DNA from 4 places in the Pseudomonas sp. UTLPPB19802 genome. Region 2 is predicted to be linked to each of the others. Evidence: predicted binding sites of a transcription regulator. Region 2 holds the regulator's gene; each other region holds the start of a gene.
The links. The regulator FliA, encoded in region 2, starts transcription of late flagellar genes. The targets are predictions, from matches to a motif close to CTAAAGTTTNNNNNNNNNNNGCCGNTAA.

Region 1 (3,572 bases), 3.3 Mb from region 2:
TAGGGCTGGAAGTCCTGCGGATTGCAGCGCAAGGTATCGGTAGCCTGCTCAAGAATCAGTCCGAGCAGATACCGGGCGCCATCAGGCTCGGGTCGATAGTGCACCAGCACCAGCCGCGTACTGGTGCGGGCCACGGCAGGCTCCCCGAAGGTCATCGCACTGACATCGATCACCGGCACCATCGAACCACGGTGTGCAAAGACTCCCGCCACCCAGCCCGGCGCATGGGCGATGCTCCTGAGCTGCAGGCGCGGCAATACTTCCGCGATGTCCACGGCTTCCAGGGCATAGCGCTCGCCGCCGATGCGAAAGACCAGGAACAGGCTGTCCCGGGATTGCGCGCTGGCGACGCGCTTGGCCAGCAGCTCGCTCATCAGACTTTGAAACGCGAGACGCCGCTGCGCAGGCCGACCGCGACCTGGCTCAGCTCGTCGATGGCGAAACTGGCCTGGCGCAGGGACTCGACGGTCTGGCTGCTGGCATCCCCCAACTGCACCAACGCGAGGTTGATCTGCTCGGCGCCCGTGGCCTGGGCCTGCATGCCCTCGTTGACCATCAGCACCCGCGGCGCCAGGGCCTGGACCTGGTGAATGATCTGCGACAGTTGCTCACCGACCTGCTGCACTTCGAACATGCCCCGGCGCACCTCCTCGGAGAACTTGTCCATGCCCATGACCCCGGCGGACACCGCCGACTGGATCTCGCGCACCATCTGCTCGATGTCATAGGTGGCGACGGCCGTCTGGTCGGCCAGGCGGCGCACCTCGGTGGCGACCACGGCGAAACCGCGGCCATACTCACCGGCCTTCTCCGCCTCGATCGCGGCGTTGAGGGACAGCAGGTTGGTCTGGTCGGCGACCTTGACGATGGTCACTACCACCTGGTTGATGTTGCCGGCCTTCTCGTTGAGGATCGACAGCTTGGAGTTCACCAGCTCGGCGGCGCCCATTACCGAATGCATGGTGTCTTCCATCCGCGCCAGCCCCTGCTGGCCAGAGCCGGCGAGCACCGAGGCCTGGTCGGCGGCCGAGGACACCTCGGTCATGGTACGCACCAGATCACGGGAGGTCGCGGCGATTTCCCGCGATGTCGCACCGATTTCAGTGGTGGTGGCGGCGGTTTCGGTGGCCGTCGCCTGCTGTTGCTTGGAGGTGGCGGCAATCTCGGTGACCGAGGTGGTGACTTGCACCGCCGACCGCTGCGCCTGGGAGACCAGGGCCGTCAGCTCGGTCATCATGTCGTTGAAACCGTTTTCCACCGAGCCGAATTCGTCCTTGCGATCCAGGTTCAGGCGGCTGCTCATGTCGCCGGTGCGCATGATCTCGAGAATTTCGACGATCCGCTGCATCGGCGAGGTGATGGCGCGCATCAGCAACCAGCCGCACAGGCCCGCGGCGAGCACCGCGAGCAGCAGGGAAATGACCATGCTGATCTTCGCCGACGACACGGCAGCACTGATGCTGTCGGTGGCACGGTCGGCAACACCCTTGTTCTGCAGGATGATGTCGTTGAGTTCCTTGCGCCCATTCATCCAGGCCGGAGTCAGTTGCAGCTTGAATTGGCGGATCGCCTCATCGTTCTGCTTGCGCTGGTAAAGATCGAGCACATTGGCCAGGGCCTTGGTGTAGGCCTCATGCTCGTGCCTGAAGAGTTCGAATCGCGCCCGGTCCTCGCCGTCGAAGATGGTCTTCTGGTAATTCTCGATCTGCTCGAGCAAACGACTGGCGAAAGCCTTGTACTGTTCCTGGTCGGCGGTGCTGATCACCCCGTCGCCGTTGAAACCGAGCAATTGCTGGGTCAACACATAACTTTCGACCCAGGAGCTGCGGATCATGGTGCTGTAGTAGACGCCGGGGATGGCATCGCTACGCACACTCTCCTCGCTGGACTCGATCGACAACAACCGCGAGTACGCGGCCACGACCATCAACAACATGATCGCGATGATGACGGCAAAACTCGCGAGTATCCGTTGACGCAGAGTCCAGTTCTTCACAATCAGTCCTCGGGAAACATTTCAAATGGAAGGCAGTATAGCCGAGGGTGTGCCATCATTTACCCACAGGCTACGACCGGGATTACAAATGTAAGGAATATAACTTACAGGAGATTTCTCATCCTGAGCGGCTACTTGCCGACATTCTCTACAAAGCCCACCTACGTGGTTGAAAGCAATTGTTGTCGTTCACGAGCCCCATCATTTAGTCATACCGACCATGGGAACTGCTTGATGCCCGTACTGCCGAGCCTGCGTAGCCGCTTTGCCGTTGCCATCGCCTTGTTGGTAAGCGTGCTGAGCTGGCTGCTGGGCTCGTTCATCAGCCATGACTCCAGCGTGCGAATGCGCGCTGAAATTGGCCAGGACCTGGCGGAAGTCTCCTATCAGATGTCAGACCGACTGGACCATGCCATGGCCAGCCGCTTTCATCTCCTGGGCGTCATCAGCCACCTCAAGGTATTGCAGGAAGGTTCCGATCTGGCACAGATACGCCAGTTGCTCGAACAGATGCAACAACAGTTCCCGGATCTGGCCTGGCTCGGCCTGACCGATACCAAGGGCCTGGTCAGGGCCTCGACCGGCGCAATCCTGCAGGACACCAACATCAGCCAGCGCCCGGTGTTCAAGGAAGGGCTCAAGCGTGTCTTCGTCGGCGATGTCCACGAGGCGGTGCTGTTGTCCAGACTGCTGCCCAATCCCAGCGGCGAAACCCTGAAGTTCGTCGACATCAGCCTGCCGGTCTTCAACGGTGCCAGCGGCGATGCCCGGAAAACCGTCGGGGTGCTGGCCGCTCATCTCTCCTGGGCCTGGGCCGAGGACATGCGCCAATCCCTGATGGCGCCGTTGCAGGAACGGCGCAAGGTCGAATTCTTTGTCGTGGCCGCCGACCACCGGATACTGCTTGGCCCGCGTGAAACCATCGGCCAGGTCCTGCAGCTGCCACAGCTCGAGGGCCTGGGCCAGCGGCCACGCTGGGCAGTGCAGCGCTGGCCGGATGGAAAGGACTACCTGACCGGCCTGGCTCCCAGCCGCGGCTACGAAGACTACAAGGGCCTGGGCTGGACGGTGATCACCCGCCAGAGCCTCGACGAAGCCTACGCACCGGCTAAGGAGTTGCAGCGTGACATCCTGGTCTGGGGCGTTGCGCTGGCAGTGATCGTCGCCTTCATCGGCTGGCTGCTGGCAACCTGGTTCACCCGGCCGCTGAAAGCCATCGCCAACGCCGCCGACCGCCTGAGCATCGGTGAGTCGATGGAAATTCCGGAACTCAAGGGCACGCGGGAAATCGTCCAATTGAGCCAGTCGATTCGCCATCTGGTGGACAGCCTGAGCAATCACCAGACGGCCCTGGGCGTGATGGAAAGCCTGGCGCACCATGATGCGCTGACCGGACTGCCCAACCGTGCGGCTCTGGAGAAATACCTGCCACGGGCGCAACAGCGCAGCCAGTCGCATAACAATTGCCTGGCCCTGCTGTACCTGGACCTGGACGGTTTCAAGCCGATCAACGACCAGTTCGGCCACGCCGGTGGTGACGAACTGCTGAAGGAGGTGGCCCGCCGCCTGCGCACCT
Region 2 (3,572 bases):
GGCCGCCTTGGGCGCATCGGCCTCGGCACCGTCGAGCGAGTCGAGCAGTTGTTCGAATTCATTGTCGGTAATATCACCCGACGGGCTTTCGGCGACCGGCTCAGGCTCAGCTACCGCGACCTCGGCCACCGGCTCGGGCGCAGGTTCTGCCCCGGCAGGTTCCGCCAGACGCGACAATGCCGCCAGCAGCTCAGGAGTCGCGGGAGTGATCGGGCTGCGCTCGCGCACTTGACCGAACATGCCGTTGACCGCGTCCAGCGCTTCCAGGACCACGTCCATCAGCTCCGCGTCAACGCGACGCTCACCCTTGCGCAGGATGTCGAACACGTTCTCGGCGATGTGACAGCACTCCACCAGCTCATTGAGCTGGAGGAAGCCGGCGCCCCCTTTTACAGTGTGAAAACCGCGAAAAATGGCATTGAGCAGATCCGCATCGTCCGGCCGGCTTTCCAGCTCGACCAGTTGTTCGGACAGTTGCTCAAGAATCTCGCCGGCCTCAACCAGGAAATCCTGAAGGATCTCTTCATCGGCGCCGAAGCTCATGTGTATGGGTGCTCCTAGAATCCAAGGCTGGAAAGCAAATCGTCGACATCGTCCTGGCCGGACACAACGTCTTCACGTTTATCGGCATGAATCTGCGGACCTTCACCCTTTGCCATTTGTTTTTGTGGATCTTTTTGCGCGAGGATGGCTTCGCGGTCATGTTCGATACCGGCAAAGCGATCCACCTGGCTGGCCATCAGCACCAGCTTGAGCAGGTTGCTCTCGACCTCGGTGACCATGTGCGTGACACGCTTGATCACCTGGCCGGTCAGATCCTGATAGTCCTGGGCCAGCAGGATGTCGTTGAGATCGCTCGAGACGGCCTGGGTCTCCTGCTCGCTGCGCGTCAGGAAACTGTCGACTCGCCGGGCCAATGCGCGAAATTCCTCGGCACCGACCTCGCGGCGCATGAAGCGCCCCCAGTCGGCGCTCAGCGCCTTGGCTTCGTCATTCAGGCCATTGACCCGCGGCGTCGCGCTCTCCACCAGGTCCATGGTGCGATTGGCCGCCGCCTCGGTCAGCCTGACCACATAGGACAGGCGCTCGGTGGCGTCGGTGATCTGCGAGACTTCCTCGGCTTGCGGCATGGTGGGATCGATCTGGAAATTGACGATCGCACTGTGCAGCTCGCGGGTCAGCTTGCCGACTTCCAGATACAGGCCGCGGTCACGGGTCTGGTTCAGCTCATGGATCATTTGCACCGCGTCGCCGAAGCGGCCTTTTTCAAGGCTTTCGACCAGTTCGCGGGCATGTTTTTTCAGGGTCGATTCAAAATCGCCCAGAGAAGATTCGTTGTGCTCCATAGCGCCCCCGTGGCGGACTTCATCAACCGATGCGTTCGAAGATCTTCTCGATCTTCTCTTTCAACGCCTGGGCCGTGAATGGTTTGACCACATAACCGTTCACACCCGCCTGGGCAGCCTCGATGATCTGCTCGCGCTTGGCTTCGGCCGTGACCATGAGGACCGGCAGATGCTTGAGCTTCTCGTCGGCACGTACGTGGCGCAGCAGATCGATGCCGGTCATGCCGGGCATGTTCCAGTCGGTGACCAGAAAGTCGATGCTGCCACTATTGAGCACCGGAATGGCGGTGGTACCGTCATCGGCCTCGACAGTGTTGGTGAACCCGAGGTCACGCAACAGGTTTTTGATGATCCGCCGCATCGTTGAAAAGTCATCAACAATGAGGATTTTCATGTTCTTGTTCAATTCGACCTCCAAGCAGTCTTAAACGCGTTTCAGCACCTGGACGCGCTGTTAAATCAATTCGGCACAACACTCGACAAGGCTTTGTACCCTACTGCATGGAAACCACAACCGGCCGAGCCACCGATGCACCGTCACACGCCGCATCGGTCTCGTTCGCAGTGTCCCCACACACTGCCCCGTCAACGCGCTCGCCACTCTCCCAAACGCCCCCGCAAACGGGCTGCGCACTGGCTATGCAACTGGCTGACTCGCGACTCGCTGACCCCCAGCACCTCACCGATTTCCTTGAGGTTCAGTTCCTCGTCATAGTACAGCGACAAGACCAGCCGCTCACGCTCCGGCAAATTGGCAATCGCGTCCGCCAGTGCGGCCTGGAAGCGTTCATCCTCCAGGTCGCGCGACGGTTCGAGATGAGCGCTCGCGCCATCCTCATGCAACCCTTCATGCTCGCCGTCCTGCAACAGGTCGTCGAAACTGAACAGTCGGCTGCCCAAGGTATCGTTCAAAATCCCGTAATAATCATCGAGACTCAATTGGAGTTCGGCTGCAACCTCATGATCTTTAGCGTCGCGACCGGTTTTCGCTTCAATTGAGCGAATTGCGTCGCTGACCATGCGGGTATTGCGGTGCACCGAGCGCGGCGCCCAGTCCCCCTTGCGCACCTCGTCGAGCATCGCGCCACGGATGCGGATACCGGCATAGGTCTCGAAACTCGCACCCTTGCCCGAATCATATTTGGTCGAGACTTCGAGCAAACCGATCATGCCGGCCTGGATCAGGTCTTCGACCTGAACACTGGCCGGCAGCCGCGCCAGCAGGTGATAAGCGATCCGCTTGACCAGGGGCGCGTAACGCTCGATCAATTCATACTGGCTGTCACGCGAGGATTTGGAATACATGCGATAGCCACTTGCAGTCATAGCACCGGTCCCGCACTCGTTTGAAGTACCAGACGTTCGACGAAGAATTCCAGATGCCCACGAGGGTTCGCGGGCAACGGCCAGGTATCGACCTTCTGCGCGATAGCCTTGAACGCCAGGGCGCATTTCGAACGTGGGAAAGCCTCGTAGACCGCACGCTGCTTTTGCACGGCCTTGCGAACGCATTCGTCATAGGGAACGGCGCCCACGTATTGTAGGGCGACGTCCAGGAAGCGATCCGTGACCTTGGTCAACTTGGCGAACAGATTGCGACCTTCCTGCGGGCTCTGGGCCATGTTGGCCAGCACCCGGAAACGACTCATGCCGTAATCGCGATTGAGCAACTTGATCAGCGCATAGGCGTCGGTGATCGAGGTCGGCTCATCGCAGACCACCAGCAACACTTCCTGGGCCGCGCGGACAAAACTGACTACCGAGTCACCAATACCCGCAGCGGTGTCGATCACCAGCACGTCGAGATTGTCGCCGATATCACTGAACGCCTGGATCAGGCCGGCGTGCTGCGCCGGATTGAGATTGACCATGCTCTGGGTCCCGGAGGCCGCCGGCACGATGCGAATCCCGCCAGGCCCTTGCAGCATCACGTCACGCAACTCGCAGCGGCCCTCGACCACATCGGCCAGGGTCCTTTTCGGGGTCAGCCCCAGCAGGACGTCGACGTTCGCCAGCCCCAGATCGGCATCCAGCAGCATGACACGCCGGCCAAGCTCAGCCAGTGCCAGGGACAAGTTCACCGACACGTTAGTCTTTCCGACGCCACCCTTGCCGCCGGTCACCGCAATCACCTGTACGGGATGCATGCTGCCCATGTTCTCTTCTTACCTTGTCTTGCTTAGACGGAAGGCCACATAACTGGCTGCGCTTTCCCGAAGGAAACTG
Region 3 (3,572 bases), 1.7 Mb from region 2:
CTCATCGAGAAAGTCGGCCAGGCGCATATTGCGCGTGACGATCAGGCCATCGGCCCAGGCACCGATATCCATGTCCGGTGGCGCGATACGCTGCGCGCCCTTGGCGCTGACCCGATAGCTCTGGCCGGCCGGGACCTGGATCGTGCCCCCACTGGCCGGCGAGAGGATCAGCACATTGCCGGTGACCACGCTCAGGCGCGTGCAGCCGGGCTCTTCACGCAGCACGAACCGCGCCTCCTGGCCCTCGAACAGGCCATGGCGAGTCTCGACCCGCAACGGTCGCGACACCGGGACTGCGTGATCGGCGCCGCACGTGACCATGATCTCGCCGCGATTGAGGCTGATCAGCCGCTGCCCGGCGTTGAAGTGCAGGTCGGCGGCACTGTCGGTATCGAGTTGCAGGCGGGTGCCGTCGGGCAGGTGGAAGCTGCGGCGCTCGCCCGTGGCGGTGGCGAAATCGGCGGTCCACTGCTGCCAGGCCAGGCTATCCCTGGCCAGCCACGCGGCCGAGCCCAGCATCAACACGCCGGACAACAGCTTGAGGGCCTGGCGGCGACCCAGTTGGCGACTGCTGTTCTCCAGGGTTTCGAACGCCACCCCGGCACCGGGCACCCGGCTCAACTGGCTGCTCAGTTCCCGTTGCAGGCCATGCACCCGCTGCCAGGCCAGTTCATGGTCCTGGTGGGCCGCGCGCCAATGCCGGCATTGTTGCTGCAGGCGCGGGCTGGGCGCTTCGTTACGCAATCGCAACATCCATTGGATAGCCTGCTTGACGACCTGCGGTTGCGGCGCGGGGCGAGTGTCCAGGTTGAGCGGGCTGTCCACGGGTTCAGGCCTCATAACGCAGGAGGTAGCAGTGGTAGAGCGCTTCGGCGACATAACGCTCGACGGTACGCAGCGACAGCCCCATGCGTTCGGCAATCTGCTTGTGGGTCAGGCCTTCGCACTGGGCCAGCAGGAACGCCTTGCGCACCTTGGGCTTGAGACCTTCGAGCAGGCGCGCGATGCTTTCCAGCAATTCGAGGATCAGTGCCCGGGACTCTTCGCTGGGGGCTTCGGCTTCCGGCAGCAGGGCGAGGGTGTCGCGGTAGGCGCGTTCGATTTCCTCGCGGCGCCAGTGATCGATCACCAGCCCGCGGGCCACCGTGCGCAGGAATGCCCGGGGCGCCTTGAGTTCCAGGCGCTCGGTGCGCTGTAACAGGCGGACGAAGGTGTCCTGGGCCAGGTCGGCGGCATCGGCGGCATTGCCCAGGCGTGCACGCAACCAGCCATGCAGCCAGCCGTGATGATTGCTATAGAGGGTATGCAGCGCAGCGTCGGGAGAGGACATGAGGCCTGATGGCGCGTAAATGATAATAAGTCGCATTGTCTTGAAGCGAGATTGTTTTTGCAACCACGAATCAGCACGTGACGACGCTCTTTTCATCGGGTAATCAGGACATTTCCGATAACTCGCTAAGCTTTCCTTGCGTGGTGCCGACAAGAAGATGAATAGTGCGTGCTCCAAAGTAGGGCATCCATGGAACGCTGCCTGCGCCGCTACAAGGAATGTTGTCTCCCGTACGCACCCCCATTTCCGGCATAAAGAAGTCCTATGATATGAATCTTAAATTCAGCCATAAAATCCTTTTGGCCGCCTCCGGTGTCGTGGTTCTGGCGTTTGCGTTGTTCACTCTCTACAACGACTACCTGCAACGCAGCACCATCCGGCAGAACCTCGAATCATCGGTCGAACAATCTGGCGACCTCACCGCCAGCAGTGTGCAGAACTGGTTGAGCGGGCGCATCCTGGTGCTGGAGAACCTCGCCCAGAACATCGCTCACCAAGGTAGCAAGGCCGATTACCCCGGCCTGGTGGAGCAACCTGCATTCACCTCGAACTTCCAGTTCACCTACGTCGGCCAGACCGATGGCACCTTCACCCAGCGCCCCGACGCAAAGATGCCGGATGGCTACGACCCGCGCCAGCGCCCCTGGTACAAGGCTGCCGTCACGGCTGACAAGACCATGCTCACCCCACCTTATCTCGCCTCGGTTGGCGGGCTGGTGGTGACCATCGCCATGCCCGTGAAAAGCAACGGGCAACTGCTGGGTGTGGTGGGTGGCGACCTGAGCCTGGAAACCCTGGTGAAGATCATCAACTCGGTGGACTTCGGCGGTATCGGCCAGGCCTTCCTGGTCAGCGGGGACGGTCAGGTGATCGTCAGTCCCGACAAGGACCAGGTGATGAAGAACCTCAAGGACATCTATCCAGGTTCGGCACCGCGCATTGCCAAGGGCATCCAGGAAGTCACCCTGAACGGCCAGGAGCGCATCCTCTCGTTCACCCCGGTGGTCGGCCTGCCCTCGGCTGACTGGTACATTGGCCTGTCCATCGACAAGGACAAGGCCTATGCGCCACTGAGCAAGTTCCGCACCTCGGCGCTGATCGCGATGTTCATTGCCGTTGCCGCCATTGCGGTGCTGCTGACCCTGTTGATCCAGGTGCTGATGCGTCCGCTGACCACCATGGGCCGTGCCATGCAGGATATCGCCCAGGGCGAGGGTGACCTGACTCGCCGCCTGCACATCGTCCACAAGGACGAGTTCGGCGAACTGGCCAGCTCCTTCAACCAGTTCGTCGAGCGGATTCATGCCTCGATCGCCGAAGTGTCCTCGGCCACCCGCCAGGTGCACGACCTGTCCCAACGGGTGATGAACTCGTCGAACGCCTCGATCATCGGTTCCGACGAGCAGAGTGCGCGAACCAACAGCGTCGCTGCCGCGATCAACGAGCTGGGCGCCGCGACTCAGGAAATCGCCCGCAATGCCGCCGATGCCTCGGAACACGCCAGCGGTGCGAGCGAGCAGGCCGATGATGGCCGCCAGGTGGTGGAGCGCACCATCCAGTCGATGACCGAACTGTCGCAGAAGATCAGCCTGTCCTGCACCCAGATCGAAACCCTGAACGCCAGCACCGACAACATCGGGCACATCCTCGATGTGATCAAGGGCATCTCCCAGCAGACCAACCTGCTGGCCCTCAACGCTGCCATCGAGGCGGCCCGTGCTGGTGAAGCCGGGCGTGGTTTTGCCGTGGTGGCCGACGAAGTCCGCAACCTGGCCCACCGTACCCAGGAATCGGCGGAAGAGATCCACAAGATGATCACCTCGCTGCAGGTCGGCTCCCGCGAGGCGGTGACGACCATGAATGCCAGCCAGGTCTCCAGCGAGGAGAGCGTCGAAGTCGCCAACCAGGCCGGTGCCCGACTGGTCAGTGTGACCCAGCGCATTGGCGAGATCGATGGCATGAACCAGTCGGTCGCGGCCGCCACCGAAGAGCAGACGGCGGTGGTCGAAGCCCTCAACATGGACATCAGCCAGATCAACCTGCTGAACCAGCAGGGCGTTGCCAACCTCAACGAAACGCTGAAGGATTGCGATGCGCTGTCGCAGCAGGCGGGTCGTCTGAAACAGTTGGTCGACAGCTTCAAGATCTGATCCCTGCCGACGCGCCCGCTCCTGCGAACTCGTGGGAGCGGGCATTGCCCTCAGCTCAGCAATGTCCGCACATTACCCATCGCCTCATCGGC
Region 4 (3,572 bases), 1.2 Mb from region 2:
CGCTTCGAGCGCCTCCTTCGAAGGCATCAGCCCCGGCGCTGGCGGCTGGCCAAACTGGGTGCGCTTGGGGTCGACGAAGCGGGCGCCGGGTATATGTCCTGCGCCATAGCGGGCGCTGCTGGTCAGGTCCACCAGGATCAGCCCGGGGGTGTCGAGGCGCGGCAGCAGGTCGCTGGGCTCGATCACCAATGGCAAGCCAGAGAAGTCAGGCATGTGGAGTCTCCTGGACGCAAAGGGGAGGATTGTAGCGCAAGCTTCAGGTGCTGCGGTTGGTAAAGGCGTGCAGGGCCTTTTCGATGCATTGCACGGTTTTGCCGAAGGCCTGCACGGTGATCTCCGAGAACGGTGAGCCCTCCTGGTCGGCCAGCACCACCATCACCACCCGGCCGTTGTTGCTCAGCGAGCGCAGCAGCAGGTGCTCGGCGGGCAGGAATTGCGCCCGCAGGCTGTTGGGCAACAAGGCCTGGAACTGCGGGGCGTTTTCCGGTGACAGGCGTACCTGCGCTGGCTGGCTCATCAGGCGTTGCAGCAAAGTGCTCTGGGCCACCTGCAGGGTAAGGTTGTGTGCCTCTGGCGGCAGGCCGGCAGTCTGGTGCACCCGCAGGGCAGTGCGGCTGCGGTCGGTCATCAGGATCATCACCCGGCGCAGGCCACAGGCCGCCAGCGCGTCGCGGGCCACGGTGGTCAGGTGCATGGCGTTGGTGAACGGACTGGGTTCGGCCAACAATTGCGCGCAGTGCTTGCGCCACAGGCCCATTGCCTCGGCAGTGGGGGCGGCGGCCGGTTGCAGGTCGGCGTGCACGCGGCGGACATGCCAGGGCCAGATCAGTGCTTCGGCCGGGTGCCACAGGTCTTGCATCGCGTGCTGGTTGGCGCTCTGGGCTGCCTGTTGGTGGACCTGCTGCTGCACCTCGCTCATCGACTGCTGCAGATACAGGCTCGACAGGTACTGCCAGCGCAGGCAATGCGGGCTGTCCCAGGCTTGTTGCGCCGCCAGGGCCAGGCCGTTGGCAAGCAATACGGTATTGGCCGGCTGGTTCAGCCAGCGCCGCAGTTCCGGGTCGGCATCCAGTTGCTGTTGCTGGTGCAGGGGGTTGTCGCTGTCGCGGGCGATATGCAGGGCCTGGACGAGGGTCTTGCGTTCGTTCAAGAGCAATTGATAACCCTGGGTCACCCATACCGGCAGGCGCCAGAGCTCGGCCATGGCCTGGCACAGCTCCAGCAGGCGGACGCCGAACAGCTCCCGTTCGACCTTGGCAGCCGGCTCGTGCTTGTGCACTACGCGCAGTTCCCAGGCCTGGAGCAGCTTGGGGTGGGTCAGGGCCAATGGCCAGAGCGGTGCGAGGAACAGCAGGCTGCCCCAGTGGATGTCCTGCCAGAGCCTGGCCAGACGTGCGGCGAACAGGCCGCTGGCCTGTTGGCTGGCATGCTGGCTGATCAGTTGCAGTTGTCGCAGGGCAATCGGGATATCTTCCGGCAGCCTTGCCGGCAGGCGCTCGAGCAGTTCCTCGGTGCGCTTGAGGCCGAGGCGATTGATCGCGATCTCGAGATTTTCGGCCGCCTCGGCCATGCTGCCGTGGGTGTGATGGTTGGCCTCGCAGATCACGCTCAATGCCAGGGCCGGGCTATCCTGCATGAGTTCGGCAATATCGCGCAGCGAGCTGCGGCTGTCGCGGATGGCTCGGCAGACGCGGTCGTGACTGTCCTGCGGGACGGGCAGGCGCACAGCCTGCAGCAGCTTGGTCCAGCCTTGCAGGGTTTTTGGTCTTGCACTGGACACAGCCGTTTCATTCGTCATGATTAAGCGTGATCATCACCGTTGGTGCGCCCGGTTGGGCCTCTGGCGGCACTGCTGCGCAGGCCATGCGCTGCCGGTTTTCTGGCTTTTCGCCTGAACTGGCTATAGTCTGGCGCAGTTTTGCCGATAAGTAGAAGAAGAGATTTACTAACTTCCGAATATGACCTTGAACCCGACTCAACAAGTACTCTCATTCTATGGCTAAAATCATCGGCATCATTGTCGTATTCGCGAGCGTCCTCGGCGGGTACGTGCTCTCCCACGGCAAGATTGCCGCCCTTATCCAGCCTTTCGAGGTGATGATCATCGGTGGTGCGGCCCTGGGCGCTTTCCTGCAATCGAACCCCGGCTACATGACCATGCACGTGTTCAAGAAATCCTTGGGCATGTTCGGTTCGCGCTTCAGCCACGCCTTCTATATGGAAGTGCTCGGCCTGATCTACGAAATTCTCAACAAGAGCCGCCGCGAAGGCATGATGGCGATCGAGGGTGATATCGAGGATGCCGCGGCCAGCCCGATCTTCGCCAAGTACCCTGCGGTACTCAAGGACGAGCGCATGACCGCATTCGTCTGCGACTACCTGCGCATCATGTCCTCGGGCAACATGGCTCCCCACGAGCTGGAAGGCCTGTTCGACATGGAACTGTTGAGCATGAAGGAAGAGCTCGAGCATCCGTCCCATGCGGTCACCGGCATTGCCGACGGTATGCCCGGCTTCGGTATCGTCGCGGCGGTACTGGGTATCGTGGTGACCATGGCATCCCTGGGCGATGGCGACCAGAAGGCCATCGGCATGCACGTAGGTGCGGCACTGGTAGGTACCTTCTTCGGTATTCTCGCGGCCTACGGCTTTTTCGGCCCGCTGGCACAATCCCTGGCCCATGATGCCAAGGAAGAGCTGAACGTCTACGAGGCGATCAAGGCCTCCCTGGTGGCCTCGGCTTCCGGCATGCCGCCATCGCTGGCGGTGGAGTTCGGGCGCAAGGTTCTCTATCCGAAGCATCGGCCGAGCTTCGCCGAGCTGGAACAAGCGGTTCGCGGTCGCTGAGTCATGGAAAATAATCAGCCGATCATCATCAAGCGCGTCAAGCGCTTTGGCGGCGGGCACCATGGCGGTGCCTGGAAAATCGCCTTCGCCGACTTCGCGACGGCGATGATGGCGTTCTTCCTGGTGTTGTGGCTGTTATCCACTGCAACCCCGGAACAGAAGATCGCCATCGCCGGCTACTTCAAGGACCCGATCGGTTTCTCCGAGAGCGGCACGCCCTACATCATCGATCTCGGCGGCTCGCCGACGCTGGCGCCGGACAAGACGCTCAACCCGGAAGTGAAGTCGCAGCCGCAGCCTGACAAGGTCACTGTCGACACCGACCAGGTCGAGGGCATGGCCGAACAGGTCGAGAAGGAGCGCCTGGAGTTGTTGCTGCAGGAATTGCAGAACAAGGTCGACGAAAGCCCGCAACTGCAGAAGTTCAAGGACCAGATCCTGTTCGAGATCACTCCGGACGGCTTGCGCATCCAGATCATGGACGCGGAAAACCGGCCAATGTTCGACTCTGGCAGCGCGCGCCTGAAACCCTACTTCGAGGACATCCTGCTGGCGATGGCCGACACCATCAAGGCGGTGCCGAACAAGGTCAGTATCAGCGGCCATACCGATGCCAAGCCGTATTCGGGCACCGGCGATTTCGGCAACTGGGAACTGTCGGCCAACCGTGCCAACGCCGCACGTCGGGCGCTGGTGGCAGGCAGTTATCCGGATTCGCAGGTGGC

Region 1: the regulator FliA is predicted to act here: its motif matches at 2,121-2,148, upstream of AC6I6U_RS10195 (methyl-accepting chemotaxis protein).
Region 3: the regulator FliA is predicted to act here: its motif matches at 1,456-1,483, upstream of AC6I6U_RS02885 (methyl-accepting chemotaxis protein).
Region 4: the regulator FliA is predicted to act here: its motif matches at 1,901-1,928, upstream of motA (flagellar motor stator protein MotA).

What each region holds. Positions count from the first base shown of each region.
Region 1 is NZ_AP048545.1:2,245,622-2,249,193, reverse strand. Features, by position in the region: gene AC6I6U_RS10200 (chemotaxis protein CheW) at 1-374, opposite strand, end outside; gene AC6I6U_RS10195 (methyl-accepting chemotaxis protein) at 374-1,996, opposite strand; gene AC6I6U_RS10190 (diguanylate cyclase domain-containing protein) at 2,231-3,572, shown strand, end outside.
Region 2 is NZ_AP048545.1:6,363,073-6,366,644, forward strand. Features, by position in the region: gene AC6I6U_RS27810 (chemotaxis protein CheA) at 1-543, opposite strand, end outside; gene AC6I6U_RS27815 (protein phosphatase CheZ) at 558-1,346, opposite strand; gene AC6I6U_RS27820 (chemotaxis response regulator CheY) at 1,369-1,740, opposite strand; gene fliA (RNA polymerase sigma factor FliA) at 1,932-2,672, opposite strand; gene fleN (flagellar synthesis regulator FleN) at 2,669-3,502, opposite strand.
Region 3 is NZ_AP048545.1:654,476-658,047, reverse strand. Features, by position in the region: gene AC6I6U_RS02895 (FecR domain-containing protein) at 1-825, opposite strand, end outside; gene AC6I6U_RS02890 (sigma-70 family RNA polymerase sigma factor) at 830-1,330, opposite strand; gene AC6I6U_RS02885 (methyl-accepting chemotaxis protein) at 1,600-3,480, shown strand; gene AC6I6U_RS02880 (SRPBCC family protein) at 3,531-3,572, opposite strand, start outside.
Region 4 is NZ_AP048545.1:144,486-148,057, reverse strand. Features, by position in the region: gene AC6I6U_RS00675 (rhodanese-like domain-containing protein) at 1-213, opposite strand, end outside; gene AC6I6U_RS00670 (HDOD domain-containing protein) at 257-1,798, opposite strand; gene motA (flagellar motor stator protein MotA) at 1,996-2,847, shown strand; gene motB (flagellar motor protein MotB) at 2,851-3,572, shown strand, end outside.